One region of the Leclercia sp. G3L genome, then DNA from elsewhere that is predicted to be linked to it. Evidence: predicted binding sites of a transcription regulator. Region 1 holds the regulator's gene; each other region holds the start of a gene.
What was found. The regulator Fur, encoded in region 1, represses iron uptake genes when iron is present. The targets are predictions, from matches to a motif close to ATAATAATGAGAACNACTATCAA.

Region 1 (10,350 bases):
GCCGAGGAAGCTTTCACAGTAGATTTTGTACGCATCTTCGGTGCCGGATGGACGCGCTGCGAACCAGCCGTTCTCGGTCATCACCTTCAGGCCGCCGATCGACGCACCGTTACCCGGTGCTGCCGTCAGACGTGCAGTGATCGGATCGCCCGCCAGGGTGCTGGCGCTGACCATCTCTGGCGACAGCTTAGACAGCGCCGCTTTCTGGGCAGAAGTGGCAGAAGCCTGCAGACGATTGTAGCTCGGGGCCCCGAAACGGGCTGCCAGCTCGTTGTAGTGCTCCTGCGGGTTCTTACCGGTGACGGCAGTGATTTCCGCCGCCAGCAGGCACATGATGATGCCGTCTTTGTCGGTTGACCACGGCGTACCGTTGAAGCGCAGGAAGGAAGCCCCCGCGCTCTCTTCGCCGCCAAAGCCAAAGCTGCCGTCGAACAGACCGTCAACAAACCACTTGAAGCCAACAGGCACTTCCACCAGCTTGCGGCCCAGGTCGTTAACCACGCGGTCGATCATGGCGGAGGAGACCAGGGTTTTACCCACGGCAACCTCTGCGCCCCACTGTGGACGGTGCTGGAACAGGTAGTTGATCGCTACCGCCAGATAGTGGTTCGGGTTCATCAGGCCAGCCGGGGTGACGATGCCGTGACGGTCGTAATCCGGGTCGTTGGCGAAGGCGAGGTCAAACTTGTCGCGCAGCGCCAGCAGGCCGGCCATCGCACACTCGGAGGAGCAGTCCATACGGATCGCGCCGTCTTTATCGAGGTGCATAAAGCGGAAGGTCTGATCGACGTGATCGTTAACGATGGTCAGATCCAGCTTGTAGTGCTCGGCAATACGTTTCCAGTATTCGATACCGGAACCGCCGAGCGGGTCAACGCCCAGCTTCAGACCGGCTTTCTGGATCGCCGCCATGTCGACGATATCCGCCAGCCCTTCAACGAACGGCTGCACCAGATCCTGCTCTTTCACGTGGCCGGAGGCCATCGCCTCGTCCAGGGAAATGCGCTTCACGCCATTCAGGCCGTCGGCCAGCAGGGCGTTGGCACGATCTTCCACCACTTTGGTGACGTTGGTATCAGCCGGGCCGCCGTTCGGTGGATTGTATTTGATGCCGCCATCTTCCGGCGGGTTGTGGGATGGCGTGATCACAATACCATCCGCCTGCGCGCCGCCTTTCTGGTTATGCACCAGAATGGCGTTAGAGACCGCAGGGGTCGGCGTATAGCCATTGTTTTCCTGAATCACGACGTCCACGCCGTTGGCCGCCAGCACTTCCAGTACGGAAATAAAGGCAGGCTCTGACAGGGCGTGGGTATCTTTACCCACGTAGCACGGACCGGTGATGCCATTTTTGGCGCGCTCTTCCGCGATGGCCTGAGCAATGGCCAGAATATGCGGCTCGTTAAAGCTGTGGCGTACCGCACTGCCGCGGTGCCCGGATGTACCAAACTTCACTGCGTGTTCTGCGTTACCCACTTCCGGCTTCAGCACGTAGTACTGCGCGGTAAGCTGGGCGACGTTAATCAAATCGCTCTGTTGTGCAGGTTGACCCGCACGATTGTGATTTGCCATTGCCTGGTCCTTCTGATGCAAGGGTTAGATAGTGCCGCAAACCTTATCAGTCAATTCCGCCGGGAACTGCATGGATTGCATGATATGTTCGATCATGCTGCGCTTGCGTCCGGTATTGGTATTGGTGATCACCCAGTACGGTGTACCAGGCAGGTGCTTGGGCTTAGTTTGATTGCCATTCTGTAACAGCGTTTGCTCATCAGCCGCGAAATAGACGCGGGTGCGACCATGAAGTGACTCAGTCGCGTCGGCGAACGCGTTGTTATCCAGTGAATAGAGTGTAGTCAGCACCAGCATAAAGCGGTTAACTGCTTTCTTCTGCTCAGCGTATTCGTCAGAAAGCAGCAATTCGCGCATCGCACGCACTTTGTCTTTTACCGGCGACAGCGGCTTTTCCTGCGCGACAGCAGCTGGCTGGCGCGTCTCTTTGATGGCCGGAGCGGCAGACTGCGAGGCGGCGGCAATTTTCAGCATGCGCCGTAAAATGTCGGACGCGCTCTCACCAATGTGCCGCGTCTGGCTGGCGATATACTGATAAAGCTCGTCATCAACTTCGATTGTTTTCATCTTAATCCAGTGCGATATCTTATCTGAATACAAGTCGTTGGGAGTATAAGGTCAAAACCCAACAGCGGATAGCGTCAAGCCAGAATGGCGGCAAAAGTCAGATTTAACTGTTTCCTTGCAGCCGGGCGGCAGAATGGTCAACATGATACCCTAACCTGACATACGTAAAAAAAGAACTTTGCCATGAAATTGAATACCCGAGCGCAATCTGCACAATCGCCGCACAATAATTCTCCCATCGTCCTGGTGCATGGCCTGTTTGGCAGCCTGGATAACCTTGGCGTGCTGGCACGGGATCTGGTGACCGACCACGCGCTGCTGCAGGTGGATATGCGCAACCACGGTCTGTCGCCGCGCTCGCCGCAGATGACCTACGCCGATATGGCTCAGGATCTGCTGGATACGCTGGATGAACACAAGATTGAAAAGGCGATCCTGATTGGTCACTCAATGGGCGGCAAAGCGGTGATGGCGCTGACGGCAATTGCGCCAGAGCGAATTGCCGGCCTGGTAGCGATCGACGTCGCGCCTGTGGATTATGACGTCCGTCGCCACGATGAGATCTTCGCCGCCATTAACGCCGTCACGGACGCCGGCGTCAGCACCCGCCAGCAGGCCGCGGCGCTGATGCGTGAACATCTGGATGAAGAAGGCGTGGTGCAGTTCCTGCTGAAATCCTTCGTTGACGGCGAGTGGCGCTTCAACGTGCCCGTACTGTGGGATCAGTATGACCAGATCGTCGGCTGGCAGGCGGTCCCGGCGTGGCCGCACTCTACCCTGTTCATCACTGGCGGCAATTCCCCGTATGTCACCGAAGCGTACCGCGATGCGCTGCTGGCGCAATTCCCTCAGGCCAAAGCGCATGTCATTGCCGGAGCCGGACACTGGGTTCATGCTGAAAAACCTGACGCGGTGCTGCGCGCTATCCGCCGTTACCTCGCTGACATCAATAATTGATTAAAAAGAGAGCGACTGGTCGCCGGCAGGCCTCCAGTCGTTGGCGTGCCGTTTTCGGTGATGTATGATGGCGCGCTTATCGCCCGGGCATTAGCAGGGTGTCTTGTTTCCCCCGAAGTCTCAGAATCATGGCCAAAGAACACACGGACCGCACGACAATAGATCTGTTCGCGAATGAGCGTCGCCCGGGACGACCGAAAACCAATCCGCTTTCGCGTGATGAACAGCTGCGCATTAATAAGCGCAATCAGCTTAAACGCGATAAAAGTCGTGGGCTTAAACGCGTCGAGCTGAAACTGAATGCTGAAGCCGTCGATGCGCTGAATGAGCTGGCGAATGCTCGTGAGATCAGCCGCAGTGAGCTTATCGAAGAGATGCTGATTTCGCAGCTCGGGGAATGGCACGGCAAAGCGTAAGTCAGAAAACCCCCCTTCTTGTTGCTTTCATGTAGCACAGAGTGCAGTCCTGCGTGATAGCAGTTTCCGCAGGCTTCTCTGTTCTGCTATGATTGCCCTTATCCGTGGCTAAATTGCGCCACCATACCATTAAGTATCAAGAGGTTATTTTACTCATGGCAATCATCGGCATTTTTTTCGGCAGCGACACGGGTAACACCGAAAACATCGCAAAAAACATTCAAAAACAGTTAGGTAAAGACGTTGCCGATGTGCATGACATTGCGAAAAGCAGCAAAGAAGATATCGAAGGTTACGATATTCTGCTGCTGGGCATCCCGACCTGGTATTACGGTGAAGCGCAGTGTGACTGGGACGACTTCTTCCCGTCTCTGGAAGAGATCGACTTCAACGGCAAGCTGGTTGCCCTGTTCGGCTGCGGCGATCAGGAAGATTACGCAGAGTACTTCTGCGACGCCCTCGGCACCATTCGCGACATCATTGAGCCACGCGGCGCGGTGATTGTCGGTCACTGGCCAACCGCCGGTTACCACTTCGAAGCTTCTAAAGGTCTGGCCGACGACAACAACTTTGTCGGTCTCGCCATCGACGAAGATCGCCAGCCAGAACTGACCGCTGAACGCGTGGACAAATGGGTTAAACAGATCCGCGAAGAGCTGCACCTCGACGCCATCCTCAACGCCTGATGATGTCGCGGCGCAACGCTAAAGTTGCGCCGCATCGATAGGTAATTCCAATCAAAATAATTGCTACAAATTTTTAACTTTCGCTGCCATACCTGTACAATGATCCAGGAGTAAACGGGGAACCTTGTAACAACTTTGTTGGCGGTACCACGTTTTTATAAGCATACTTTACTTGAGACTTGCAGTTTTCATTACGTCATGGCAGTTCTATAATGAGACGCATTATCCCAGGTGCATTTTCTGTCACTTCTTCTTTAGAAGTGAATCGTTTAGCAACAGGACAGATTCCGCATGACTGACAACAACACCGCATTAAAGAAGGCCGGACTGAAAGTCACGCTTCCACGGTTAAAAATCCTGGAAGTACTTCAGGGTCCGGATAACCATCATGTCAGTGCGGAAGACTTATACAAGCGTCTGATCGACATGGGCGAAGAAATTGGTCTGGCTACCGTTTACCGTGTACTGAACCAGTTCGACGATGCAGGCATCGTTACGCGTCATAATTTCGAAGGCGGTAAATCCGTATTTGAACTGACGCAGCAGCACCACCACGATCACCTGATTTGCCTCGACTGCGGCAAAGTGATCGAATTCAGCGATGACTCCATCGAATTACGTCAGCGCGAAATTGCCGCACGTCATGGCATTCGTCTGACCAACCACAGTCTGTACCTGTATGGCCACTGTGCCGAAGGCGACTGCCGCGAAGATGACCACGCGCACGACGCGAAGTAATCTCTGCATAGACTCTGAGCCAACCTGACGGTTGGCTTTTTTTTGCCTGCCATCCTGTAAAAAAGCCCGGTGGCGCTGCGCTTACACGGGCCTACAAGGGTGAAATTACCCGTAGGCCCGGTAAGCATAGCGCCACCGGGCATGGCAAACAGCTGATTACTTCGCGTTATTACTGCGGATTTCCTGCCAGATTTTATCGCAGTTTTTGGTCACGTCCTGATTGTTACCCGTTTTACGCGCCTGGATACAGGCCTGGTAATCCGCCACCCGGACGGTTTCCTGGGCCGCAAACTGTTCGTGCGCCTTCTCCTGGCGCAGCACGTCCAGCACGCTTTGACAGGCTTCGATCTTTTCTGGCGAACCTTCAGCGGTATTGATGCACGCGCTGTAGGCCTCTTTCAGACGGGTATCTTCTTTCTGGGTCTGTGGTTGTGCGCAGGCGGCCAGTCCTGATGCCAGCACCGCGACCAGTACGATTTTTTTCAGCATAGAGGTCTCCAGTCAGGCGGGGAGCGCCCCCGCCCGGATTGTCATCAGAAGATGGTGAACGGGGCGATAACCATGAACTTCACGTCACGCTCATCCTGGAAGATGTTGCCGTAGCCGCCGCCGTAGCTTGGAATATCGGAGTGGTTGTCATACTGCGTGAAGTGCAGTTTGAACATGGTCCCTTTTGCGCGCCCATCCTGCAGGGTGTAGATCGCATCCAGGTTGTAGGCAGATTCCTTGATCTTGTTGGAGGCGATATCTTCACGCTGACCGGCGCTGTTGATTAACCAGTCTGCCGGTTTCGCATCCCAGGCGTAGACATAAGACGCGCCGACGCTCCAGCCCGCCAGGTTCAAGTTACTCAGGTCATACATGGCCCCGAAGAAGACCGCCTTTTCGCCGTTGGCGTTAAAGTCGGAGCGGTTATCCCACCATACGTCCAGACGACCGTTGGATGACGCGTAGGTTGGGGTCATACGCTGCAGGAAGTAGCCCTGCTGGCCTTCAGCCTTGACGTAAGTTCCTTCCAGACGTAAATCGACCTGACCGACCTTGTAGCCCAACGTTAGCGCCTGCAGCCAGGCCGTACCGTCGTAAATATCGTTTACGGTGCCGCTGTCGGCTTTATCACGCGTGCCGTAGAACTGATAGGTGGTAGAGAGCGGGCCGCCCACGATATCAAGCTTGTAGCTGGCTTTGGCAAAGTACTGATCGATGAAGCCTTCAGCCTGGCCAAATGCGGCTTCCAGAATCAGGTTATTTTTGAAATCGTACTTCGCGCCGAAGGAGTGGAGATAGTCGACGCGGGTTTTTCTGTCATTCTGATAGAACTTGTCCATCTCGAGGTGCCACGGCGCTTTATACTCGTTGGTCCACATGTAAGAGAAACTCAACGCACCGCTATCGCCGTAGTCAAAGTTGGCTCCGGCTTCGGCACCCTGATAGGTACCCGGCATAAAGCTCCAGTGCGGCGCTAGCAGGGTTTGACCGGTTGGCTGAAGCCAGCCACCGCGTGCCCAGGCCGGGCCGTATTTGAATTTTGCTGCCGCTTTGTACAGGCTGATCCCGCTCTTATCACCGGACCAGTCCTCTTTATAGGCTTTATTGCTGGAGGAGAAGGCAATTTCGTTCGGGTGGCCGCTGTCGCCGTTTTCCGCCATTTCGATAGCAGTGAACGCAGCCAGATCAAGACCAAACATATCGGCGGCATAGCCGGACTGGAAATCAAGGTTGGCGTTCCAGGTGGAGTGAGCCAGGTTGGTTTTATATTTGTCTGCATCGACATCTTTGCGGTCACGTTCACGCTGCCAGTAATAGACACCGCCCGTGAGGGTTGAATCATCGATGAATCCTTCGGCCTGGGCTTTCGGAGAAACCATCCAGCCTGACATTGCTGTAACACCGGCGATAGCCAGCGCAAGCGCACTACGTTTGCCACTAAACGTACGCATAATTAATCCTCTTTGACGTATTAAAAGCGCCTTAAACGGCGAAAAACAAAAAAGTAAAAAGTGGAGGCAACCGGAAATACCCGCTTACATCTCCTGTCCTTAGACTATTTTTCGCGACGCGAATTATCAATGCTTTTCAGCGATCAAAAGTCAGGATTATGACAAAGCGCACATATTTGGTTGCGGTTTGTAACAAAGCCAATGGGGAAGAATATTTATTTAAAATAATATTCAGAATGAGCGATTTATTTTTAATTAATAATAATTAAACAGCGCATCTGGTATCGATGACGGTTAATTTGCGAAAGGGAAGAGAAAGTAAACCGTTTTAAAAAATATAATTAATTCGCAACGCGAAGATTTAAAGGGTTAAGGGCATAATGGTCAGGCAAAAAAAACGCCGCATACGCGGCGTTTTTCAAAAGGAGAAAGGGATTACTCGCCCGCTTTAGCCCAAGTATCACGCAGACCGACGGTACGGTTAAATACCAGTTTGTCGGCAGTAGCATAGCGGCTGTCGAGGCAGAAGTAGCCTTCACGCTCGAACTGATACGCGTGACCAGCAACGGCAGCTTTCAGGGACGGCTCGGCAAAGCCCTGCTTGATCACCAGTGAATCCTGGTTAATCACTTCCAGGAAGTCCTCTGCGGCACCCGGGTTTGGCACGCTGAACAGACGATCGTACAGGCGGATTTCAACCGGCAGCGCATGTGCCGCGCTCACCCAGTGAATAACGCCCTTCACCTTGCGACCGTCGGCCGGATCCTTGCTCAGGGTCTCAGCATCGTAGGTGCAGAAGATGGTGGTGATATTGCCTTCAGCATCTTTCTCGACGCGTTCGGCTTTGATCACGTAGGCATTACGCAGACGCACCTCTTTGCCCATCACCAGACGTTTGTACTGCTTGTTGGCTTCTTCACGGAAGTCGGCGCGATCGATCCAGATCTCGGCGCTGAACGGCACATCACGGCTGCCCATCTCCGGTTTGCTCGGATGATTTGGCATGGTCACCAGCTCGCTTTCGCCCTGCGGATAGTTTTCGATAACCAGTTTAACCGGATCGATAACCGCCATGGCGCGCGGGGCATTTTCGTTCAGATCTTCGCGGATACAGGATTCCAGTGACGCCATCTCAATGGTGTTGTCCTGCTTGGTCACGCCAATGCGTTTGCAGAACTCACGGATGGAGGCGGCGGTATAGCCACGACGACGCAGACCGGAAATGGTCGGCATACGCGGGTCATCCCAGCCTTCAACGTGCTTGTCGGTCACCAGCAGGTTCAGCTTACGCTTGGACATCACGGTGTATTCCAGATTCAGACGAGAGAACTCGTACTGACGCGGATGCACCGGAATAGAGATGTTATCCAGCACCCAGTCATACAGGCGACGGTTATCCTGGAACTCCAGGGTACAGAGCGAGTGGGTAATGCCTTCCAGCGCATCGCTGATGCAGTGAGTGAAGTCATACATCGGGTAGATGCACCACTTGCTGCCGGTCTGGTGGTGATCGGCAAACTTAATGCGGTACAGCACCGGGTCGCGCATCACGATAAACGGCGAGGCCATATCGATTTTGGCACGCAGACAGGCTTTGCCCTCTTCGAAGCCACCGGCACGCATTTTTTCAAACAGCGCCAGGTTCTCTTCTACGCTGCGATCGCGGTATGGGCTGTTTTTGCCCGGCGCGGTCAGCGACCCGCGGTATTCGCGGATCTCGTCAGCGGAAAGCTCGTCAACGTAGGCCAGGCCTTTGTTGATCAGCTCAACGGCATAAGCGTACAGCTGATCAAAATAGTCAGAGGAGTAGCAGATGTCGCCAGACCAGTTGAAGCCCAACCATTGCACGTCGTTCTTAATGGACTCTACGTATTCGATATCTTCTTTCACCGGGTTGGTGTCATCGAAACGCAGGTTGCATTGACCCTGGTAGTCCTGCGCGATGCCGAAGTTCAGGCAGATCGATTTCGCATGACCAATGTGCAGGTAGCCGTTCGGCTCCGGCGGGAAACGGGTGTGAACGGTAGTGTGCTTACCGGTGGCCAGATCTTCATCAATGATCTGACGGATAAAGTTGCTCGGGCGGGCTTCAGCCTCACTCATCGTGGATTCCTCAAAGCGTAAACGACGTATAACGGCATATGATCTTATAAGCCGGGCGTAGTGACAACCTTTAGTTACGCAAAAAAAGGTCTCTGAAGAGAATAATCGGGGCAATTGCTGCAAAAAAAAGCGGCGGGGATATCCCCGCCGCTCAGGCATTAACGCTGACTCAGGAGCACTTATTTGCCTTTAATTTCATACAGTGGTGTCTGACCGGCAACAACCTGACCCTGCGCCTTGATCACAAGGCCGCTGAAGTCGTCGATATTGCTGCAGACCACCGGGCTGATCATGGAGCGGGCATTGGCGTTCAGGTAGTCGAGATCCATTTCCAGAACCGGCTGACCGGCAACCACTTCGGCACCCTCTTCAACCAGGCGTTTGAAGCCCTGGCCACCCAGCGCAACGGTATCGATACCCATATGGACAACGATCTCCGCGCCTTTCTCTGTTTCTAGGCAGAACGCGTGGTTGGTGTTAAAGATCTTGACGATAGTACCGGCTGCCGGAGAGACCACGGTTTTATCCGTTGGTTTCACCGCTACGCCATCGCCCACTGCTTTGCTGGCAAAGGCTTCATCAGGCACCTGCTCCAGAGCAACCACTTCCCCGGTCACTGGCGAAACCAGCGCAGCGATGGTGGTGGCATTGGCAACAGCCTGTGGCTTAACCGCAGCAGGCGCAGCGGCTGGCGCAAATGTCGCTTCAGCAGCGGCAACCGGACCGGTGGTTTTCATTGCGTTGGCGATTTTCTCGGCCACAAAGCCGACGATAATCTGAACGCTGGTTTTGTTCAGGCGGATCACGCCAGACGCACCCAGGCGTTTCGCCATTGCTTCGTTAACCAGAGAAGAGTCTTTCACGTTCAGACGCAGACGGGTGATGCAGGCATCAATACCGGTCAGGTTGTCTGAACCGCCGACTGCCGCGATGTACTGACGCGCCAGGCCGGAAACGTCTTCCGTCGCGGTGCCGCTCACGTTCACGTCCTGACCATCCCCTTCGCTACCGGCGACAGCCAGCTCGCGACCCGGAGTCATCAGGTTGAATTTGGTGATGGTGAAGCGGAATACCACGTAGTAGATCACGAAGAAGGCCAGACCCTGCAGGATCAGCATGTACCAGTGAACCGCCAGTGGGTTACGGGACGACAGTACCATATCCACCAGGCCCGCACTGAAGCCAAAGCCGGCAATCCACTGCATGCTTGCGGCGATGAACACGGAGATACCGGTCAGTACGGCGTGGATGACGTACAGTACCGGGGCAACGAACATGAAGGAGAATTCCAGCGGTTCGGTGATACCGGTGAAGAAGGCCGCGAATGCGCCCGCCATCATGATACCCAGCACTTTTGCTTTGTTCTCTGGA
Region 2 (10,350 bases), 1.7 Mb from region 1:
AACGCTTGCTGATAACGTGCAGCTTTCCCTTCAGGCGTGATTCGTACAGCGGCCAGCCATCCGTCATCCATACCACGACCTCAAAGGCCGACAGCAGGCTCAGAAGACGCTCCAGTGTGGCCAGAGTGCGTTCACCGAAGACGTGCGCCACAACCGTCCTCCGTATCCTGTCATACGCGTAAAACAGCCAGCGCTGACGTGATTTAGCACCGACGTAGCCCCACTGTTCGTCCATTTCAGCGCAGACAATCACATCACTGCCCGGTTGTATGCGCGAGGTTACCGACTGCGGCCTGAGTTTTTTAAGTGACGTAAAATCGTGTTGAGGCCAACGCCCATAATGCGGGCACTGGCGCGACATCCGACGCCATTCATGGCCATATCAATGATTTTCTGGTGCGTACCGGGCTGAGAGGCGGTGTAAGTGAACTGTAGTTGCCATGTTTTACGGCAATGAGAGCAGAGATAGCGCTGATGTCCGGCAGTGCTTTTGCCGTTACGCACCACGCCTTCAGTAGCGGAGCAGGAAGGACATCTGATGGAAATGGAAGCCACGCAAGCACCTTAAAATCACCATCATACACTAAATCAGTAAGTTGGCAGCATTACCGCTGTCTCGGATATGATTACCAAGCTCAATACGCAGATGAACCTGGAGTTTCACGCGTCAAATCTCTCTTTGCACCTCAGCGAGTGGTGTTCAGAACATCAGCTTACCGGTTCCGCGACCTTCCTGCGCACCCAGGCGCAGAGCAACGTCACGCAGATGATGCGCGTTTTTGATTTTCTGAAAGCCTCAGGCGCCATGCCGGTTCTGAAGCCCGTGGATATGACGGACGAAGACTGTAATGGTCTGGAAGCCGTTTTCCAGCGCACGCTGGAAGAGTATGAGCAACGCTGTCTGACCCTGACTCAATTAACGGATGAAGCGCGGAAGATGCAGGATATCTCCACGCTCAACTTCCTGCATGATATTGAAAAGGAACAGCAGCAGGATGGGTTGTTACTGAAAACTGTCCTTGATGAAGTTCGTCAGGCACGTCGCACCGGCATGGGTATGGAACAGACCGATCGCCACCTGCTTAACGTCGTCAACTGCCAGCACCACTGATTCTGCACTTCACGTTCATTACCCGGCCTGTGCCGGGTAATTTTGTTACAAAAACGCAACCAACCCCTTGCTTTTATTAACCTTTAACAAATCCGATCTGGCTCCCACCGAATACCCCTTCTCCGTGTAATGATTTGCGAAAATTTTATTTTCACAGACGAGGGATACGTATGATTAGCGTTGAATTTATTGTCATTATTCTGTGCCTGTTAATAGGCACCCGGTTTGGAGGAATGGGGCTGGGGCTGATAAGCGGCATTGGCCTTTTTATTCTCAGCTTTGTCTTTGGGCTCCAGCCCGGTAAGCCCCCGGTGGATGTCATGCTGACGATCCTTGCGGTCATTGGCTGTGCGGCCACGCTTCAGACCGCCGGGGGGCTGAATGTAATGATGCAGTTTGCCGAACGGCTGCTGCGGCGGCATCCGCAACACATTACCCTGCTCGCCCCTTTCACGACCTGGATGCTGACCTTTCTGTGCGGTACAGGCCATGTGGTCTATACCATGTTCCCGATTATTGCCGATATCGCGCTGAAAAAAGGGATCCGTCCCGAGCGTCCGATGGCGGTGGCGTCCATTGCTTCACAGATGGCGATTACCGCCTCTCCGGTGTCGGTTGCCGTCGTGTCGCTGGTGTCTATTCTTGCCGCGCAGCACGGCGTGGGTCAGGCATTTGGCATTCTTGAGATCCTCGCGATTTCGGTCCCGGCCTCGCTGGCGGGAGTGGCGATTGCCGCGCTCTGGAGTCTACGCCGTGGCAAGGATCTGGCCGACGACGCGGAATTTCAGGCCCGGTTGCAGGATCCTGAGCAGCGTAAGTTCATCTATGGCAGCACCGATACCTTGATGAATCAGCGTTTCCCGAAGCAGGCGTACTGGTCCACCTGGATCTTCTTCGCCGGGATTGCCGTCGTGGTGCTGCTGGGCGCCCTGCCCGAGCTGCGTCCGGCCTTTGAGGTGAAAGGCAAGCTGACGGCGCTGTCGATGAACCTGGTGATCCAGATGATGATGCTGATTGCCGGGGCGGTAATGCTGATGCTCTGCAAAGTGAATGCAGCGGCGATCTCAAACGGGGCGGTGTTTAAGGCCGGGATGGTGGCTATTTTCTCGGTCTTTGGCGTGGCATGGATGAGCGATACCTTTTTCCAGGCGCATCTGGATGAGCTGAAGATGGCCCTTGAAGGCGTGGTGAAAAGCCACCCCTGGACCTACGCCATTGTGCTGTTTCTAGTTTCGAAGCTGGTCAATAGCCAGGCGGCAGCGCTGACGGCAGTTGCGCCGATGGGGTTAATGCTGGGGATTGACCCGAAGATGCTGATTGCTTTCTTCCCCGCGTCGTACGGCTATTTCGTTCTGCCGACCTACCCCAGCGACCTCGCCTGCATTGGCTTTGACCGCTCGGGCACCACGCGTATCGGCAAGTTTATTATCAACCACAGCTTTATTCTGCCAGGGCTCATCGGGGTGAGCTGTGCCTGTGCGGTGAGTTATCTGCTGGTGCAGACCTTCCTGTAATCATCATACCGGGCGACCGCGGGTCGCCCGTTCACTTTATTCTCACAAAATCATTTCTAAATTCAAAGCGTCGGTTTATTTTAGTGAGACTCGCCCTGCGGCGTGAACTTCAGTTCAATCAGCGCAATGGCTTTCTGAACCGCGCGCAGCGTGACGGGGTCGGCCGAGGCAGGATTGCTGGCGAAATCGATATTTTTGAGCTGGCTGGACATCTTCTCGCGCACCTCAGCCGGGGCGATGATTTCAATCACATCAAGAATTTGTTTGATAACCAGCTGGCATGCAACAACGTCAGAGATCAGTTCCTGATCGGCACTCAGGTTTTGAGACATAGGCTTCTCCTGTTTGAAAGGCCGCCATAGTAGCAAAACGCCTGCCCTGATGCGGCCTGCAGGCACAAAAAAACCTGCCGAAGCAGGTTTTTTTATCAGAACATCGCGCCTGGCGGTACGTCCTTGAAGGTCTTGCAGTAGGATTCGAACATGCTTTTCAGGATTTTGCGCAATTTCATCATTATGCTCCGGCTAAATGTTATGCAGGTGTTATTGTTGATGCGCCTATAATATGACCTTCATCACAAAAATCAATGATTTTGTGATATTCATCACGGCAGTTTATTTAAAATAAAACAGCGTTCCTGTTAAAAACAATAACAAATCAGGTGATTAGCAGCGTATTTGTTCCTGTAAATTTTTAAAAAAATTTTGAAGTGGCAGAGGAAAAATGACCGAAAACATCTCCGGTAAAGCGTCCAGCGGGATCTCTCCCGCTGCGCTGTTAGTCGCGGGCGCGTTCTTTATGGAGTTTCTCGACGGCACGGTGATCGCCACCGCGCTGCCCGATATGGCGAGAAGCTTTGGCGTGCAGGCGGTGGATCTCAACATCGGCATCAGTGCGTATCTCATCACCCTGGCGGTACTTATTCCCGCCAGCGGCTGGATCGCTGACCGTTTTGGGGCGCGTAAAGTTTTCACCCTTGCGCTGGCCATTTTTACCCTCGCTTCGGTGCTGTGCGGCCTTGCCACCAGCGTCGATCAGTTCGTCGCCATGCGCGTCCTGCAGGGGATGGGCGGCGCGCTGATGGTGCCGGTTGGGCGGCTGGCGGTGCTGCGCACCACGCCAAAACATCTGCTGATCGCCGCCATCGCCACCTTCACCTGGCCCGCGCTGGTAGCGCCGATAATCGGCCCGCCGCTGGGCGGCTTTATTACCAGCTATGCCAACTGGCGCTGGATTTTCTTTATTAACGTGCCGCTGGGGCTGATTGCCATCGTGCTGGCGCTGCGCATTATCCCGGATATCTATGAAGAGAGCCGTCGCCCGTTCGACACACCGGGCTTTATCGCCACCTCGGTGGCGATGGTCAGCCTGGTCTGCGCCATGGAGATGATGGGGGCGCAGCAGGTCAATACGGGGATCACCCTGGCGCTGCTGGCTATCGGGGTGGTCACGATGATCTATGCGCTGCGGCATTTCCGGCGCGCTGAATGGCCGATGATCCGCCTGGATGCCCTGCAGGTGCCCACCTTTCGCGTGACGATGTACGGCGGGTCGCTGTTCCGCGCCTCCATCAGCGCCGTACCCTTTTTGCTGCCGCTGCTGTTTCAGGTGGGATTCGGCATGGATGCGTTCCACTCCGGTCTGCTGGTGCTGGCGGTGTTTGTCGGCAACCTGACCATCAAACCGGCGACCACCCCGCTGATTCGCGGGCTGGGGTTTAAAAAGCTGCTGCTGATCAACGGGGCGCTGAACGTGCTGGCCCTGCTGGCCTGCGCGTTCCTGACGCCGCAAACCCCGGTGTGGGTCATCATGCTGGTGCTCTATCTGGGCGGCGTATTTCGTTCCATTCAGTTTACCGCCATCAGCACCCTCGCCTTTGCCGACGTCCCTTCCCCGCAGATGAGCTATGCCAACACCCTGTTTTCGACCGCCACCCAGCTGGCGGTGGGGCTGGGGATCACCCTCGGCGCTATCGGGATCCGTATTGGCGAACTGTGCAGCGAGATGCTGGGGATTGAAGCGCTACCGGGGATCGGTTTCCGGCTGGCATTTGTGGCGATTGCGCTGGTCTGTCTGCTGGGGATGTTTGATACCCTGCGGCTGGTGAAAGATGCCGGCAGTGCGGTATCCAACAAGCAGGCATAAAAAAAGCCAGCGCAAGCTGGCTTTTTCCTGGTGTTGGCAACTTAGCCGATAATGCCGCGGACAAAAGCTTCGATCTCTTTATCCTGGCAGTTCTCAAAGAAGCACTGCTGGAAACGCTGACCGGTCACTGCCGTTTTAACCAGCTCTGGATCGATAGCGCGCAGGGTGTCGAGATAGTTCTCTTTAACCACCGCGGCCTTAACCTGGTTCAGAATGCCGGCGTTGCGAACCTGCGGCTCTTTACGCTCTGGCGGATAACCTTCGCCATTACGGCCGGTGAAGGCTTTTTCAAAGATGAAGCGGACGTTCAGCTCTGCGCCCCAGCCGAAGCCTTTGGCAAACGGCAGGGAGAGCGCGTTACCGTTGTTGATCTGGGCGAACAGGAAAGCATCCGCCGGATCGATGCAGTAGCCGCACACCACGCCCGGATGGATGTTCAGGGACATCAGCGCGCCCTGGCCGGTACCGCAACCGGTTACCACGAAATCAACCGCTTTCGAGTTCAGCAGAATGCTCGCCATGATCCCCAGGTGAATATAGGTCAGGTGGTGATCGTTTTCGTCGCTCATCCCAACGTTGTAGACCGGGAAACCTTTCTCTTCAGCAACGGCGTTCAATTCCTTGAGGATGATGGCGTTTTTTGGCGCCTGGCTGTTTTCCATCATCAGTGCAATTTTCATTCTTCGTCTCCTGAATGCGATGCGGGGCATCCCGCTGTGAATAGCTTACCTGTTCAACCTTACTACTAAGCAAACACACTTTCAAATTAAGTGAAAAATAGTTTCAAAAAACAAAGATGCGCTCACAATTTTGTACTCAGAGGCGTTTTTGCCACCGATGGATAAAAGGATGGCATAAGATTGAAGGAGCCGGGGCTCGTGGCAAAGAGAAGAGGCAGAACAGGCGTTTAATCCTGGCATTGCGGCGCACATCAGCCGCTAGTATAGATTATTTCAACGCATTCAGAGTGTTCTATGAAGAGATTATGCACTGGCGGCCTGCTCCTGTTACTGGCAGGCTGTGGCGTTACCCGGCAAGCAGAAGTCAGCAGCGTCGACGTCACGTCAGGTGTCGTCATGCTCAATTACGATCAGGCCATGTTGCAGAACGCCCGCTATGACGACTACGTCACCAGCGGCACCGCGACCCGTGAATGCCAGGCGATGGGGTACAACACGGCCATGGCCTACGGTCAGCCGGTCAAAACCTGTAGCCTCATCAGCGGCTCGCTGTGCCTCAATGAGACCATGACCATCCAGTATAAGTGTTATGGTTATGCTCCGCCGCTCGTCGTCACGACGTCCGCCTGGTAATAATGCCATTGCCAGCGCTCCCGCTGGCAATAATATTTTAAACACGAAACAGAATAATTCTCATTAATATATTTAAATTACCCGCAATGCGTTTTATTCCCATTCGTATTATGATCGCTTAAATATTTATTTTACTTTTTGCAAATAAATAAATAACAAATTATAGTGACGCTCACGTTGACCAGTTAATAATAAAACGGAGCTACACCATGCTTAAAACTGAAATGATCGACAAGCTTAATGAGCAAATGAATCTGGAGCTGTACTCATCCCTGCTCTATCAGCAGATGAGCGCCTGGTGTAGCTATCACAGTTTTGAAGGCGCGGCGGCATTTATGCGCCGTCACGCGCAGGAAGAGATGAGCCACATGCAGCGTCTCTTTGATTATCTTACCGATACCGGCAGCCTGCCGCGCATCAACCCGGTGGCATCCCCCTTTGCAGAGTACGCATCGCTGGACGAACTGTTCCGCGCCACTTATGAGCACGAGCAGCTGATCACCCAGAAAATTAACGAACTGGTTCATGCGGCCATGACCAGCCAGGATTATGGCACCTTTAATTTCCTGCAGTGGTATGTGGCAGAACAGCATGAAGAAGAAAAGCTGTTTAAATCCGTGCTCGATAAACTGTCGCTGGCGGGTAAATCGGGTGAAGGGTTATACTTTATTGATAAAGAGCTGTCGACGCTCGACGCTCAAAATTAATATTACTGCGGCGCCTTCCGGCGCCGCGTTATTTTTAATGACGACAAATTTTACTTTCGTGCGTTGAAAAACCGGTATCCAGCGGAATAAATTTCCCGCGTGCCGCCAGAAACGCCACCAGCTCCGTCGCGGTCATTTCCGCCGCCGAACAGGTATGAAAACGTGCCGCCTCACCAAAGCGTGCGGTAATTGCCGCCACCAGGCTCGCTTCGGTGTACTGTTCACCGGAATCAATCATCATCGTCAGCACGTCGTGCCCATGTATGGATGCCATAAACCCTCCAGAATGAAAGGCGCAGCCTGACACGTTCCTCCTCTGCCCGCGTTGCGCTGGCGCAGGTTTACATACAGCCGGCACAGCTGGTACAGCGCCAGTCCTGTTTATTCACCGCCTGATAAAACTGACGATAGCTATCGGTTTCCAGCGGGATGGCGTGGTCGAAAAAGAGGTCGGTCAGCCACTCGACGTTCTCAATGATCCACTCATCTTCCTGTAAGCCCTGGGCGAAAGTTTCATCCTCAGGATCGATAATCGAGTAAATCGCCCAGGTACCCATGTCCTTTTCCTGCCGCGCCTCCGGCAGGGCTAACGCCTGCCCCTGCCAGGTGATGATCCAGTGCCCATGACACAATAAATTGCCTGAGCGACTCCATTTTGCACTGAAGGGGTTACTGCCGGTCATCGCCGTCTCACTTTTTTTGATTATTTATAAGAAACGTTTACGTTACGCCTGATTATCGGGCGAAAACATTGTCCTTATGAAGTAGGCGAATACCCCCACTTTCATGGGCATACGACCAGGCCGTCGCTCCGGGTTATTTCCGTAAACATTGTTTTACAGTCGTTGTAACGTCGGTTTGACGAACCTGCGCTTTTCCCTTACTCTGCGCCGCAGATTTTGTCGTGATACAGCAAGGCCGTAGAGGAAAACGTGAAGAACAGAACGCTGGGAAGTATTTTTATCGTCGCCGGAACGACGATTGGAGCTGGAATGCTGGCGATGCCGCTGGCGGCCGCGGGCGTCGGGTTTGGCGTCACGCTGGTATTGCTGGGCGTACTTTGGGCGCTGATGTGTTACACCGCCCTGCTGCTGCTCGAAGTGTATCAGCACGTTCCCGCCGATACCGGGCTGGGGTCGCTGGCCGGCCTCTATCTGGGCCGCTTCGGCCAGTGGATCACCGGCTTCAGCATGATGTTCCTGATGTATGCTCTGACCGCGGCCTATATTAGCGGCGCGGGGGAGCTCATCGCCTCCAGCGTTAACGACTGGTTCAACGCCGATATTACCCCTGCCACCGGGGTGATCTTCTTTACCCTGATTGGCGGCGGCGTGGTCTGCGTGGGCACCTCGCTGGTGGATCTCTTCAACCGCTTCCTGTTCTCGGCAAAAATCCTCTTCCTGGTCGTGATGCTGGCCCTGCTGGCACCGCATATTCATAAGGTCAACTTACTGACCCTGCCGCTGGAGAAAGGGCTGGCGTTGTCGGCCATCCCGGTGATTTTTACCTCGTTCGGTTTTCACGGCAGCGTGCCGAGCATCGTCAGCTATATGAATGGCAACGTGCGCAAGCTGCGCTGGATTTTTATTACCGGCAGCGCCATCCCGCTGGTGGCCTATATCTTCTGGCAGCTGGTCACCCTCGGCAGTATCAACTCTTCGACCTTTATGGGGATGCTGGCGAGCCACACCGGCCTGAACGGGCTGTTGCAGGCCCTGCGTGAAGTGGTTGCGTCGCCGCATGTGGAGCTGGCGGTGCACCTGTTTGCCGACCTCGCCCTGGCAACCTCGTTCCTCGGCGTGGCGCTGGGCCTGTTCGATTACCTTGCCGATCTGTTCCAGCGCAGCCGCACCCTGAGCGGGCGGATGCAGACCGGGGCGATCACCTTCCTGCCGCCGCTGGCGTTCGCCCTGTTCTATCCGCGCGGGTTTGTGATGGCGCTGGGGTATGCCGGGGTGGCGCTGGCGGTGCTGGCGCTGCTGCTGCCGTCGCTGCTGGTCTGGCAGAGCCGTAAGCAGCATGCCACCGGCGACTACCGGGTACCCGGCGGTAAACCGGCGCTGTGTCTGGTCTTCGCCTGCGGGATTGCGATAATCCTTGTGCAGTTTGGCATTGCGGCGGGGTTGTTACCGGAAGTGGGATAAGCAGTTGTGCCGGGTGGCGCTGCGCTTACCCGGCCTACGATAGCTGTAGGCGCGTGCAAGCGAAGCGCCGCCGGGCGCTGTTAATGCAGACAGCAGTTCTTGAATTTTTTACCGCTGCCGCACGGGCAGGGATCGTTGCGGCCGACTTTGGTGCCGTTGATCACCGGCTGCTGGGTGACCGGCTCCTGCGGGTTGGCAATCCAGTAGTTATACAGACGCAGCGCCGCCGGACGAATGTTCTCGATGCTCTGCTGGAACTCCTCTTCGCTGAAGCTGTCCAGACGCTCAAAGTTCTCTTCGGAGCCGTGCAGGGCAATCAAATCCAGATCGGCACGCAGGGATCCCGGCAGGGATGACCAGTCGGTCAACGCCACGCCGCGCATATAGCCGAAGCACCACTCCTCTACCACGGTATAAGTTTCGCCCTCGACGTCGTTCATGCCGAACATCGGTTCAAACTGTTCCGGGTAGTCGCTCAGGCGCTCGGCGATATCGTTCATGTGCTTGAAGCAGAGATCGATAAAGCGGTTCATCTCACGATCGTTCTTCCAGCGCGGAATGTTTTTCTCGCCGCCCCATACCGCCACCAGCCAGCGGTCCGGCTCAACCACCACCGGGCCAGACAGCACCGCGGTCAGCATCCCGTCGAGCTCCGAGACGTCTATAACGGACTCGCCGTCATGACCGTAGGTCATTAAGGTCTCTTCCAGCCACTCCATTTCGGTTTCGTTTAACGGGCCTTCGCTCATGGTAAATCTCCTGCAGAATTGAATTGCGTGCAGGGTAACACAGAAAGCGTGTTGAACTGTCCCCTTCCCCTGCTTATCCCGGGCGCTTTACTGGTGCAAATGCGTTTGAATCGTGACCGTTGCACAACTTATGTGCTTTGTTGTTAATGAGATGTGATCCCCGCTGTAATTTCACTGCGTGGTGCCGGGTGGCTTAAAACGGCGCTCTATACTGAAAATTGTCGAAACACAGGCAATCTGCTGCCGTTCTGGCAACCATTTTGCTTACTGTTGTGCTGAGGGTAAAACCCTCAGGCAATCTCGCCTGTTTCTGCGGTATGTCGTCCGTTTAGTGCATTACGTTTTGAACACGTTTTGGATTGGGCACGCCTCCGGCGTTCGACTACACAGGGTTGTGCCAAAAACCACTCAGAAAAGGTACATAATAATGTCGCTGAAATTGATCAGAAGTCCTCTCTCTATCGTGCTGGCAGGGTGTCTGGTGACGGCGTTTTCCGCCCAGGCTGATATCGTCATTGGCGTGGCGGGTCCCTTCACCGGGCCGAACGCCACCTATGGGGACCAGTACTGGCACGGCGCGACCCAGGCCGCGGAAGACATTAACGCCGCGGGCGGCATTAATGGCGAGAAGATCAAACTGGTGCAGGGCGATGATGCCTGTGAACCG
Region 3 (10,350 bases), 100 kb from region 1:
CGGCCCGGTCTGGATCTGAAGCGGCTGGCCGTTCACCGTCATCACCAGTTTCTGCTCGTTGGCGCTGCTGGCCTCCACACGCTCCACTTTGCCGCTGAGGCGCACGAAGACGCTCTGCGCTTTGTCAGACGGCGTTTTCAGCTGGGTGGAGAGGGCGCTGGCGTCCAGCGCATGATTTTTAGCGGCGTCGAGGATCCGCGGCTGCCAGGTTTGTTGCGCGATCTGCTGTGGGGTCTGGTTGTCAAAGCTCGCTTTGGCGTTGGGATCGGCAGGCATGATTGGCTTGCCGTTCTCATCCAGATCCACCACGGTGCAGGCCGTCAGCAACAGGGCGGCTGCGCCTGTCAGCGCGGCGCCCCATTGTTTTAACCGCATACTGCCTCCGCTTATTTGCTGAGGTTGAACACATTCAGCTTGCTGGCGTTGGACTCATCGATCAGCACGCAGTCCATCAGCTGTTTCTCGTCTTTTTGCGCTTTGCCGTTTTTCAGGTAGTAATCCGCCTGCTCAACGGCCATCTGCGCCTGCTCCCAGCCCGGCTGAAGAACGGTAGCTTTGATATTGCCCTTCTTCAGGATCGAGTCGCGGGTGTAGTCGCTGCCGTCAAAGCCGACCACAATCACGTTGTTTTTCCCGGCGGCCTTCAGCGCCGCTTCGGCACCCAGCGCCATGGTGTCGTTTCCGGAGATCACGCCGACGATATCCGGGTTGGTTTGCAGGATGGCTTCCATACGGGTGAAGGCTTCGGTCTGGCTCCAGTTGGCGGTCTGCTGCGCCACCATCTTCATGTCCGGATAGTCATCCAGCACGTCGTGGTAGCCCTGGGAGCGCACGTGGGCGTTGGTGTCCGACGGACGGCCCAGCAGCTCAACGTATTTGCCTTTGCCGTCCAGCAGTTTGGCGAATTTCTCCGCACCCAGCTGCGCCCCCTGATAGTTGTTCGAGACAATCTGCGCCACCGCCACGCCGGTTTTGTTGATTTCACGATCGATCAGAAAGGCAGGGACGCCTGCCGCTTTGGCCTTCTCCAGCGGACCGACGGTGGCATCTGCCCCGGCGTTATCCAGAATGATCGCTTTCGCTTTACGGGCGATAGCGGTCTCAATCAGCTGGTTTTGTTTGTTCACGTCATCGTCATGCGAGGCGACAAGGGTGGTGTAACCCAGCTCTTTCGCTTTCGCCGCCGCGCCGTCGGCTTCAGCCTTGAAGAACGGGTTGTCGTGTGAGGGGGTAATTATCGCAATGAGTCCGTTATCGGCGGCAAACAGGGAGCCGGAAGCGGCGATCATTGAGGCCAGTAAAGCGGATTTTACAAAGGTCGTGTTCATTCTTTTTCTCCACATTGAATATTTATTCAATAATGATTTATTATTCAATGTAACGATAAGACTGCCTGATAAAACTGTCTACGGTTTAGGCAGCTAATTTGTTTAAAAGGAGAAAAGGATCACGATCCTGAGCCGTTATGCATCACAGATCAGGGTGATGACCTGGGTATTAATCTGGCTCCAGTGCAGGGTAAATGCCTGATTTTGTGCAAAGGGCGGAAAAGGGCGGGAGAGGGATAAGGTCAGGGTGTTGGCCGTCAATGCCGTGGCGCGCGCACTGTCGAAGCCCATCCACGCCTGCACCTGCGGAAACAGGGCTTTGAACAGGCTCTCTTTGGCGCTGAAGGTGAGGGTGAAGGCCAGATCGAAGGGAATGCCGCTCCCGGCCAGGAGTTGTGCTTCCCGGGCATCGATTACGCCGTCCTGGATTTCACGGACTTCGTGCTTGTCGATGATCGCTTCACAATCAATGCCGATAAGGCCATTTTTCCGGCATATCGCCACAGCCTGCGTACCGCTGTGAGAAATACTGCCGCTTACGCCCTCAGGCCACAGCGGTTCGCCGCTGTGGCCGATGCTGGGAATAGTTTGCCGGTTCAGGGCATGAAAGGCGGCGATCCGTCCGGCCAGGTGATCGGCTTTGCGCTTGCGCCCAGCGTGGATTAGCTGGTGATGATGTGGAAGCCAAAGCAGATCCGTATCGTTGAACGTCGTGGGATCGAAGGTGATGCAGTGAACTGTTTGCCCGGCAAGAAGAAACGTGGAGTAAGTGGTGTACATCTGTTTCTCACCGCTAAAAAAGGAACGCCATGGTAGCACACGCTTTCCGACTGTTCCCTCTCCCCTCTGGTGAGAGTAGTGGAAGCATGAAAGACCCTTTATTGAATGTCACCGATGGGAATTTCCCCTAAGTCAAATCCTTGTTGAACATATGGTTATTGCTTGTAAAATGACCGCTGTGATTATTTTTATAACAAGTAGATGGACTTATGAAACAGTACAACAATGATCTTACTCCGGAAATTCTGGCTACCTTGCAAAAACCAGCATTCACCCCTGAACAAATCGCTGAAATGCCCGAAGATGCCCGCAAAAATGTCATGCAACAACTGGCGTTACAACAACGTCCTGTTGCTGCCATTTATCGACCTGCTGTTGCAGGGAGTCTGACCCGGCAGGGTGGTATTGCTGATGAATTTGAACCCAATCCGAACAAAGGCGTAAAAGCCCTGCTCAGTAATGGTCAGTACGCCAGTGTACTGTATGAAGGCTGCACCGTTACCTACGCTGATGGCACAAAAAGCAGAATCGCCACCAGCGCAGGTCAGTCTCACACCGTGGCAGGTAAAGGAATGGGGCTGGTTGGAAGCCTTCTGGAAAACGGGGATGAAATTGTCAGCACGCCTACTGACAGCGGATTTATTGTTAAGTATGAAGATGACCCTGTACCGGAGGATTTTTTATCGGCCCATGAGGTAGCGTAATGGGAAATCGTTCAGATTGCTACGGACGGGGAACGGCGCTGGAAGGTGATAAAACGACCACTGGCGCTGTATGTATTGCTTCTATGTCCAATGATACCGAGCACGGGCGCAGAGTCATGCGTGTCGGTGATAAAACGACCCGGTGCCCCAAATGTGGCGAACCTGGTGTTGTGGTTTCGGGAGAACCACGCGATACCAATATGGGAAAAATAGCAGCTGTAGATGGTTCAGTCGTGCGCTGTGCCTGCCCTTCAGGGTCTAACTGGATTATCGCACCTGCCGGGCAGTGGGTAGGGCCGGGAGTGGATCCGTCGATTGCCGCACGAGTACAACTATTTGCAGAACGTAAAGCTGCTCAGGAAGCCGAAGAGAGGCGACGGGCAGAAGAGCAGGAACGTAACCGGGTTTTTGCTAAATCCTGTCTTCGTGGTGAAGGCTGTAACGATGCAGGGACGCAGCAGGAGCCTCATACTAACTTTGCTGATATGGGGCTATTTAAAGCTGCTCCGGTCAATGATGCAGCAACCGCCTCAGATACACCACAGCACGCACAGACAGCAAAGAAAAAGTCACCAGCTCCGGAGGGTATCCCAAAACCGAAGAAGCGCAGTGCCCTGTACAAATGGCTTAACGGCAACCATGAGGAAATGGAGTATCAGGCCGCTGTTGCAGCCGCCGCCAGTGCAGCCCGGGCACAGACAGCTACCGCTGGGGTTAGCGTTCTTGAACAGATTGGCGGGCGCTTTGCTACCTATGGTACATGGGCGGTACGCGGGGCTGAAATCGCAACGGCTGGTGCAGGTGCATCCGTTGCCGGGTTTTTAGTTGGCATGATGCCCGGACGGCTGAACGACGGTGAACAGGATTTCATCGACCGTATGCGGCTTGCACAGATGAGTGAAGCGCCTACCCGTGTACGCTATACATGGGAGAATGACAGCAACGGAAATCCCGTTCCGCATGGCTGGCACACCCCACCGGGTAAAGATATGGTGCGGGTGCGTAAAATGCAGTGGGACAGCACCCGACAGGCGTACATCTTCACCACCGAGGAAGAAAGCCCGGTAACCATCATCTGGACCCCCGATCATTCTGGTGCTAACACTCCGACAAACACGGGTAATCAGACCCCGCCGAGGCTGCCAGGAACAATCCTTATTAACCCGTTACCCGATGGAACTCATATCACCAGTACGACAACCCCGGCACCGGATGAGAAAAATTTCGCGGATTACATTCTGATCCTTCCCGTATCAGATATTCCGCCGATTTATATCTACATTCGCAACAATCCGGGGCAAGTCACAGGTAAAGGTCAGAAGGTTACAGGTACATGGTTAGCTGATGCGAATCAGGGCAACGGCTCGCCTGTCCCATCTCAGATAGCCGATAAACTGCGCGGTCGTACCTTCTCCAATTTTGATGGGTTTAGGGAAGCATTCTGGGAAGAGGTAAGTAAAGATTCTGAACTATCAAAGCAATTTATCCCCAGCAACTCAGCTCGAATGAAGTATGGATTGTCGCCGCGAACAAGATTTGCAGATACAGTTGGGAAAAGGCGTTCTTTTGAAATTCACCACATCAAGCCAATAAGCCAAGGTGGTGATGTCTATAACGTGGACAATATGGGCATCACGACACCTAAACGCCACATTGATGTTCATCGAGGGACATAGTTTGAAAAATATGAGCGAATTATCAAGAAAAGATTTCATAAAGCTAATTGCAGAAATTATTAGTGCTGAAGGGGGAGAAAGTCATCAGGACGAACTTTTAGAACAGTTTATTGATTTATCGGAGCATCCATCAGGTTCTGATTTAATCTATTACCCAGAATCGGGTAAACAAGCAACCCCAGAAGCGATTGCTGATGAAGTGCAGAAATGGCGTAAAGCCAACGGCAAGCCCGGCTTTCGCGGTGAGTAAATCACATGTGTGAACAGAAAGGCTGGGCTTTATCCCGGCCTTTCTGTTGTTTGCTAATTCACTTTATCTGCAACACAAAATAGAATACCGAAGAAGCGCAATGCACTGTACAAGTGGCTTAACGGCATCCATGAAGAAATAGAGTATCAGGCCGCTGTTGCAGCCGCAGCCAGTGCAACCAGAGCAGAGACAGTTACCGCCGGGGTTAACGTTCTTGAACAGATTGGCGGACGCTTTGCTACCAATGGTACATGGGCGGTACGACCCTCAAAAACGGCGACCAGGTCGCCGTTTTGCTTTTAACTGTCAGAACTGCGTATTCACGCTCATATACCAGGTACGGCCCGGTTCGTTATAGGTATACGCCCCTGCGCCATACATATAGGCCCCGGTGGTGGTATTCCCGGTCGTCTGGGCATTCCCCGCACGCCACTGGCGTTTATCGAAGACGTTATCCACGCCGCCGGTCAGGCTGACGTATTTGGTTACGTCCCAGGTCGCGCTCAGGCCGACGATGCTGTAAGGGCTGACTTCGTCCTTCTCAGAACCGCTCACCGGCTGACCTTTGTAGTTATACTTCTTCGGCTGCTGCTTGCCGTACCAGGTGAAGGTCGACTGCAGGGAGACATCCTGCTGTACCTGCCAGCTCAGGGTTGAGTTCAGCGTGTACTCCGGGATGATCGACAGACGGTCGCCGGTCTCCTTGTTCTTGCTTTGCAGCATGTAGGTAATGTTGTTGGTCCAGTTGATGGTGTCGCTGACCGGCACGTTCAGGGTGCCCTCCAGCCCTTCCACTACGGCTTTCGGCACGTTTTCCCACTGGTAGATATCGGTCTGCACCTTACCGGAAGAGGTATGACCCACCGGGGCATAGCCCGCTTCAATCTTGTCGCGGTAGTCGTTACGGAACCAGGTCACGCCCGCCAGCCAGCCGTCGCGTTTCCACTCCAGGCCAATCTCTTTGTTGATGCTGGTTTCGGCTTTCAGATCCTCGTTACCCAGCATATAGCAGCCGACGCCGTCTGCACTCGCGTAGCAACCCTGGCCCTTGCTGTAGAGCAGGTAGTTCGGGTTGGTCTGGTACAGGCTCGGGGCTTTATAGGCCCGGGCGATCCCCATCTTCAGGGTAAAATCATCCCCCAGCCCTTGCGACAGGTTCAGCGACGGGCTCCAGTTGTTGCCCACGATAGAGTGATGATCGAAGCGCAGCGCCGGGGTCAGCATGGTGCTGTCGGTCAGCTCCATGTTGTTCTCCGCGAACAGAGAGAAGATCTCCGCATCGGAGTACGGGCTGCGGCTGTCACTCATTCCCGGAACAGCACCGCCCTGCAGGGCCTGACCATTGGAGGACATATCCTTCATCCGCTGCTGATCCCACTCGGTACCCAGCGTCAGGTTCTGATTGACGATAAAGTCGATCGGCAGGTTGATTTCGCTGTGCAGCATCACGTCGGACAGGTCGGTGTCGGTAAATTTGTTGCTGTTAAACAGCCCTTCCAGGCCGCCCGCCAGCCCTTCCCCCAGACGGGAGTTGCGGGTGTGTTCGTACTGCGCCCAGTTGTTAGTGGTGATGCCGTTATCCCAGCCGCCGGTCCAGGTGACCGCGAAGTTCTGGCGATAGAGACGGTTGGTCTCTTTGCCGTAGTTCTTCTTCACCAGCCCGTTGCTGCTGTTATCGTTGTTGGTGTTCTGGGTATCGCCCGCGTAGAGGTTATTCTGACGGCTGTAACCCGCTTCGAACTGCAGGGCCTGCATCGGGGCAAAGTCCCAGCGCAGCACGCCGTTGACGTCTTTATTCTCGACCCCTTCACGGCCGGCAGGCAGCGTATCGGCATAGGCGCCGGTACGTTCAGACTGATGGCCCTGGTTGATGTCCCAGGCATCGGCCTGGGTTTTATCCAGGTTGCCGTACAGGCGGAAGCTGAAATCCCCGCCCAGCGGGCCATTGAGGCTAAAGTTGGTGCGTTTGGTGGAGCCTTCTTCATCGTGCTCAGGGGCATTCAGATAGGTGTTCCAGGAGCCATGCCACTCGTTGCTGACCTTTTTGGTGATGATGTTCACCACGCCACCCGCCGCGCCGTTGCCGTAACGCGCAGCGGCGGGGCCACGGATCACTTCGATGCGCTCGATCATCTCTGGCGGCACCCAGCCGGTATCGCCGCGGGTGTCACGCTCGCCGCGCCAGCCCAGACGGATTGAGTTACGGCTGGTCACCGGCTTACCGTCAATCAGGATCAGGGTGTTTTCCGGGCCCATGCCGCGGATATCAATCTGGCGGTTGTTGCCGCGCTGGCCGCTGGTGGAGTTACCGGTGAGGTTGACGCCCGGCATGGTGCGGATAATCTCTGACACATCGCGTGCCGCCGGGTTTTTACGAATTTCATCGGCGGTGATGGTCGATACGCCCGGTGCCTGCAGGTTCTGCTCGGCGGCGGTGATCACCATGGTGTCTTCGTTGCCCGCGGTATCGGCTGCCATCGCAGGCAGTGCCACACCGTAAATCCCCAGATTGACCAGTAAGGCCAGTGAGTGAAGCTTGTTATTCATTGTATGTCCTGCTTTTCGATGCCGCATGCCTCATGGCTCCGTCCCGAATGGGTGAGGCGGCGGGAGGCTATCGCCCGCAGTCTGCGAAAACCCCTCAGTCCTGAGTCAGTACGCAGCGCATGGCATGGTTATTTAATGTTCGCGCTTCCCACAGCGCGCCCATACGCTATTGCAAATGAAAATAGTTATCAATAATATTATCGATATTGTTTATCTTTTATCAAAAAAACAGAACAGGTCATGGGGTTATATCGGTGACGACGCTGGAAACAGGAAGTGACGCCTGGTGGCAGTCGAAACAGGGGCCCGAAGGGGTGCGGGAAGGGGATCACTATCGGGTGACCTTCTGGTGGCGCGATCCGGGCGGAACAGAGCAGACTTCGCCGCTGAAGCGGGTATGGCTCTATATCACCGGCGTGACCGATCACCACCACAATGCCCGTCCGCAGACGCTGGAGCGCATTGCCGGCACCGACGTCTGGCAGTGGCAGGGCGAGTTCAGCCCAAACTGGCGGGGTAGCTACTGCTTTATCCCCTCTGTTCACGAGGACGACTTCAGCGAGGCGGTGTTTGCCACCGATCCGCCGGACCGCATGGCGCTGCGCGAAGGCTGGCGCAAGCTGTTGCCGCGCGCTATTGCCGATCCGCTAAACCGCCAGCACTGGCGCGGCGGGCGCGGCCATCCGGTCTCGGCGCTGGAGATGCCCGAGGCACCGGTTCAGCCGGGCTGGGATCGGCTCGATACCCCTTATATGCCCCCGCAGTGTATTTCATGGCAGAGCGCCAGGCTTGGCAACACCCGCCGGGTCTGGATCTTTACCACCGGCGAGGATACCTCTGACGAGCGCCCGCTGGCGGTGCTGCTCGACGGCCAGTTCTGGGCCGAAAGTATGCCGATCTGGCCCGCGCTTTCTGCGCTCACCGCCGCAGGCCAGCTGCCGTCCGCCGTTTATGTGCTGATCGACGTTATCGATACCGCCCATCGCAGCCACGAGCTGCCCTGCAACCCCGACTTCTGGCTGGCGGTGCAGGAGGAATTACTCCCGCAGGCGCAGGCGCTGGCCCCGTTCAGCGACCGGGCCGATCGTACGGTGGTCGCCGGACAGAGCTTTGGCGGGCTCTCGGCGCTCTATGCCGGACTGCACTGGCCCGGGCGTTTTGCCTGCGTGCTCAGCCAGTCGGGATCCTTCTGGTGGCCCCATCGCGGTGGCAAACAGGACGGCGTGATTATCGAACAACTCAAAAACCAACAGCTGTCGGCGCAGGGACTGCGCATTGTCCTTGAGGCGGGGCGACGCGAACCGCTGATCTACCGCGCGTGCCAGGCGCTGTACGCCGAGCTACAGCACACACAGCAGCAGGTTTACTGGCGTCCGGTGGACGGCGGACATGATGCACTTTGCTGGCGGGGAGGGCTGACGCAGGGGCTGATGACTCTCTGGCAGCCGCTTATTTAATAATGGAGTCTGGTATGGAATTCAGTAACCCCTTCGACGATCCGCAGGGCCTGTTCGCCATTGTGCAAAACGCGCAACAGCAGTACAGCCTGTGGCCGCAGCAGTGCGCCCTGCCTGAGGGCTGGCGCGTGGTGTGCGAGCCGCAGTCGCAGGAAGCCTGTCAGCAGTGGCTTGCAGCCCAGTGGCAAACCCTGATCCCGGCCCATTTTGCACAGGTGACCCCATGAGCGCACAACTTCCTCTCGTGGCCGCCCAGCCGGGGATCTGGATGGCGGAACAGCTTTCCGACCTGCCCAACGCCTGGAGCGTGGCCCATTACGTCGAGCTGATCGGCCCGGTTGATGCGCCGCTGCTGGCGAAAGCGGTGGTGGCGGGCATGATGCAGGCCGACACCCTGCGTACGCGGTTTACCGAGGACAACGGCGAGATCGGGCAGTGGGTGGACGAGAGTGCTACCCTGCCGGAGCCGCAGATTATTGACCTTCGCGCTCACGCCGATCCGCATGCCGCGGCGCAGGCGCAGATGCACGCCGATCTTAACCAGAACCTGCGCGTCGACAGCGGCCAGCCGCTGGCTTTCCACCTGCTGATTCAGGTGGCGGACAACCGCTGGTACTGGTATCAGCGCTATCACCATTTAGTGGTGGATGGTTTCAGCTTCCCCGCTATTACCCGTCAGATCGCCGCCATTTATCGCGCCTGGTCTAACGGCGACGCCACGCCGGCGTCGCCGTTTACGCCCTTTGCCGAGGTGGTGGAGGAGTATCAGCGCTACCGCGACAGCGAGGCGTATGTCCGCGACGGTGCTTTCTGGGCCGGGCAGCGTAAGCAGCTCCCGCCGCCGGTATCGCTCTCCAGCGCGCCGCTGCCGGGTCGCGCCGCGACCACCGACATTCTGCGCCTGAAGCTGACCGCCGATCGTTACGCCTTCAGCCAGCTCGCCAGTACCAGCCAGATCCAGCGCACCGACCTCGCTCTGGCGCTGGTGGCCCTGTGGCTCGCCCGTCTGACCGGACGCATGAACTATGCCGCCGGGTTTATCTTTATGCGCCGGATGGGCTCCGCGGCGCTCACCGCTACCGGGCCGGTGCTGAACGTGCTGCCGCTGGCGGTGAACATCAACGCTCAGGAGACGCTGCCGGAGCTGGCCCAGCGCCTGGCCGGGCAGATGAAAAAGATGCGTCGCCATCAGCGGTATGACGCCGAGCAGATCGTCCGCGACAGCGGGCGCGCCGCCAGCGACGAGGCGCTGTTTGGCCCGGTGTTTAACGTCAAGGTCTTTGACTACCAGCTGGATATCGATGGCGTTCAGGCGGTGACGCATACCCTCGCCACCGGCCCGGTCAACGACCTTGAGATGGCGCTGTTCCCGGACGAGCAGGGCGGTCTGAGCATTGAGATCCTCGCCAACAAGCAGCGTTACGATGAGGCCACTCTGGTGCGCCATGTCGATCGCCTGCATGGGTTGCTGGCGCAGTTTGCCGCCAATATCGACCTGCGCTGCGGCGAGGCCGAAACGGTTTCTGACGCCGAATATCAGCAGTTGGAAAAGATTAACCAGACAGCGGTTCCTCTGCCGCTCACCACCCTGAGCGCGCTGGTGGCGGA

Region 2: the regulator Fur is predicted to act here: its motif matches at 6,131-6,153, upstream of ftnA (non-heme ferritin).
Region 3: the regulator Fur is predicted to act here: its motif matches at 7,461-7,483, upstream of fes (enterochelin esterase).

What each region holds. Positions count from the first base shown of each region.
Region 1 is NZ_CP088265.1:4,664,143-4,674,492, forward strand. It holds gene pgm (phosphoglucomutase (alpha-D-glucose-1,6-bisphosphate-dependent)) at 1-1,572, opposite strand, end outside; gene seqA (replication initiation negative regulator SeqA) at 1,597-2,139, opposite strand; gene ybfF (esterase) at 2,323-3,096, shown strand; gene ybfE (LexA regulated protein) at 3,225-3,512, shown strand; gene fldA (flavodoxin FldA) at 3,668-4,198, shown strand; gene fur (ferric iron uptake transcriptional regulator) at 4,490-4,936, shown strand; gene chiQ (ChiQ/YbfN family lipoprotein) at 5,093-5,425, opposite strand; gene chiP (chitoporin) at 5,470-6,876, opposite strand; gene glnS (glutamine--tRNA ligase) at 7,312-8,979, opposite strand; gene nagE (N-acetylglucosamine-specific PTS transporter subunit IIBC) at 9,159-10,350, opposite strand, start outside.
Region 2 is NZ_CP088265.1:2,991,182-3,001,531, reverse strand. It holds one part of gene LRS40_RS15725 (IS1 family transposase) at 1-306, opposite strand, end outside; one part of gene LRS40_RS15725 (IS1 family transposase) at 306-555, opposite strand; gene LRS40_RS15720 (non-heme ferritin-like protein) at 623-1,111, shown strand; gene LRS40_RS15715 (anaerobic C4-dicarboxylate transporter) at 1,282-2,625, shown strand; gene LRS40_RS15710 (DUF2766 family protein) at 2,706-2,957, opposite strand; gene azuC (stress response protein AzuC) at 3,053-3,136, opposite strand; gene LRS40_RS15700 (MFS transporter) at 3,349-4,770, shown strand; gene LRS40_RS15695 (RpiB/LacA/LacB family sugar-phosphate isomerase) at 4,812-5,450, opposite strand; gene yecR (YecR family lipoprotein) at 5,745-6,083, shown strand; gene ftnA (non-heme ferritin) at 6,293-6,790, shown strand; gene LRS40_RS15680 (YecH family metal-binding protein) at 6,825-7,064, opposite strand; gene LRS40_RS15675 (hypothetical protein) at 7,132-7,473, opposite strand; gene tyrP (tyrosine transporter TyrP) at 7,723-8,934, shown strand; gene LRS40_RS15665 (YecA family protein) at 9,015-9,683, opposite strand; gene LRS40_RS15660 (branched-chain amino acid ABC transporter substrate-binding protein) at 10,111-10,350, shown strand, end outside.
Region 3 is NZ_CP088265.1:4,767,057-4,777,406, reverse strand. It holds gene LRS40_RS24415 (DUF2291 family protein) at 1-375, opposite strand, end outside; gene LRS40_RS24410 (D-ribose ABC transporter substrate-binding protein) at 387-1,328, opposite strand; gene entD (enterobactin synthase subunit EntD) at 1,464-2,108, opposite strand; gene LRS40_RS24400 (hypothetical protein) at 2,318-2,812, shown strand; gene LRS40_RS24395 (S-type pyocin domain-containing protein) at 2,812-4,488, shown strand; gene LRS40_RS24390 (bacteriocin immunity protein) at 4,499-4,738, shown strand; gene LRS40_RS24385 (TonB-dependent siderophore receptor) at 5,045-7,285, opposite strand; gene fes (enterochelin esterase) at 7,540-8,742, shown strand; gene LRS40_RS24375 (MbtH family NRPS accessory protein) at 8,757-8,969, shown strand; gene entF (enterobactin non-ribosomal peptide synthetase EntF) at 8,966-10,350, shown strand, end outside.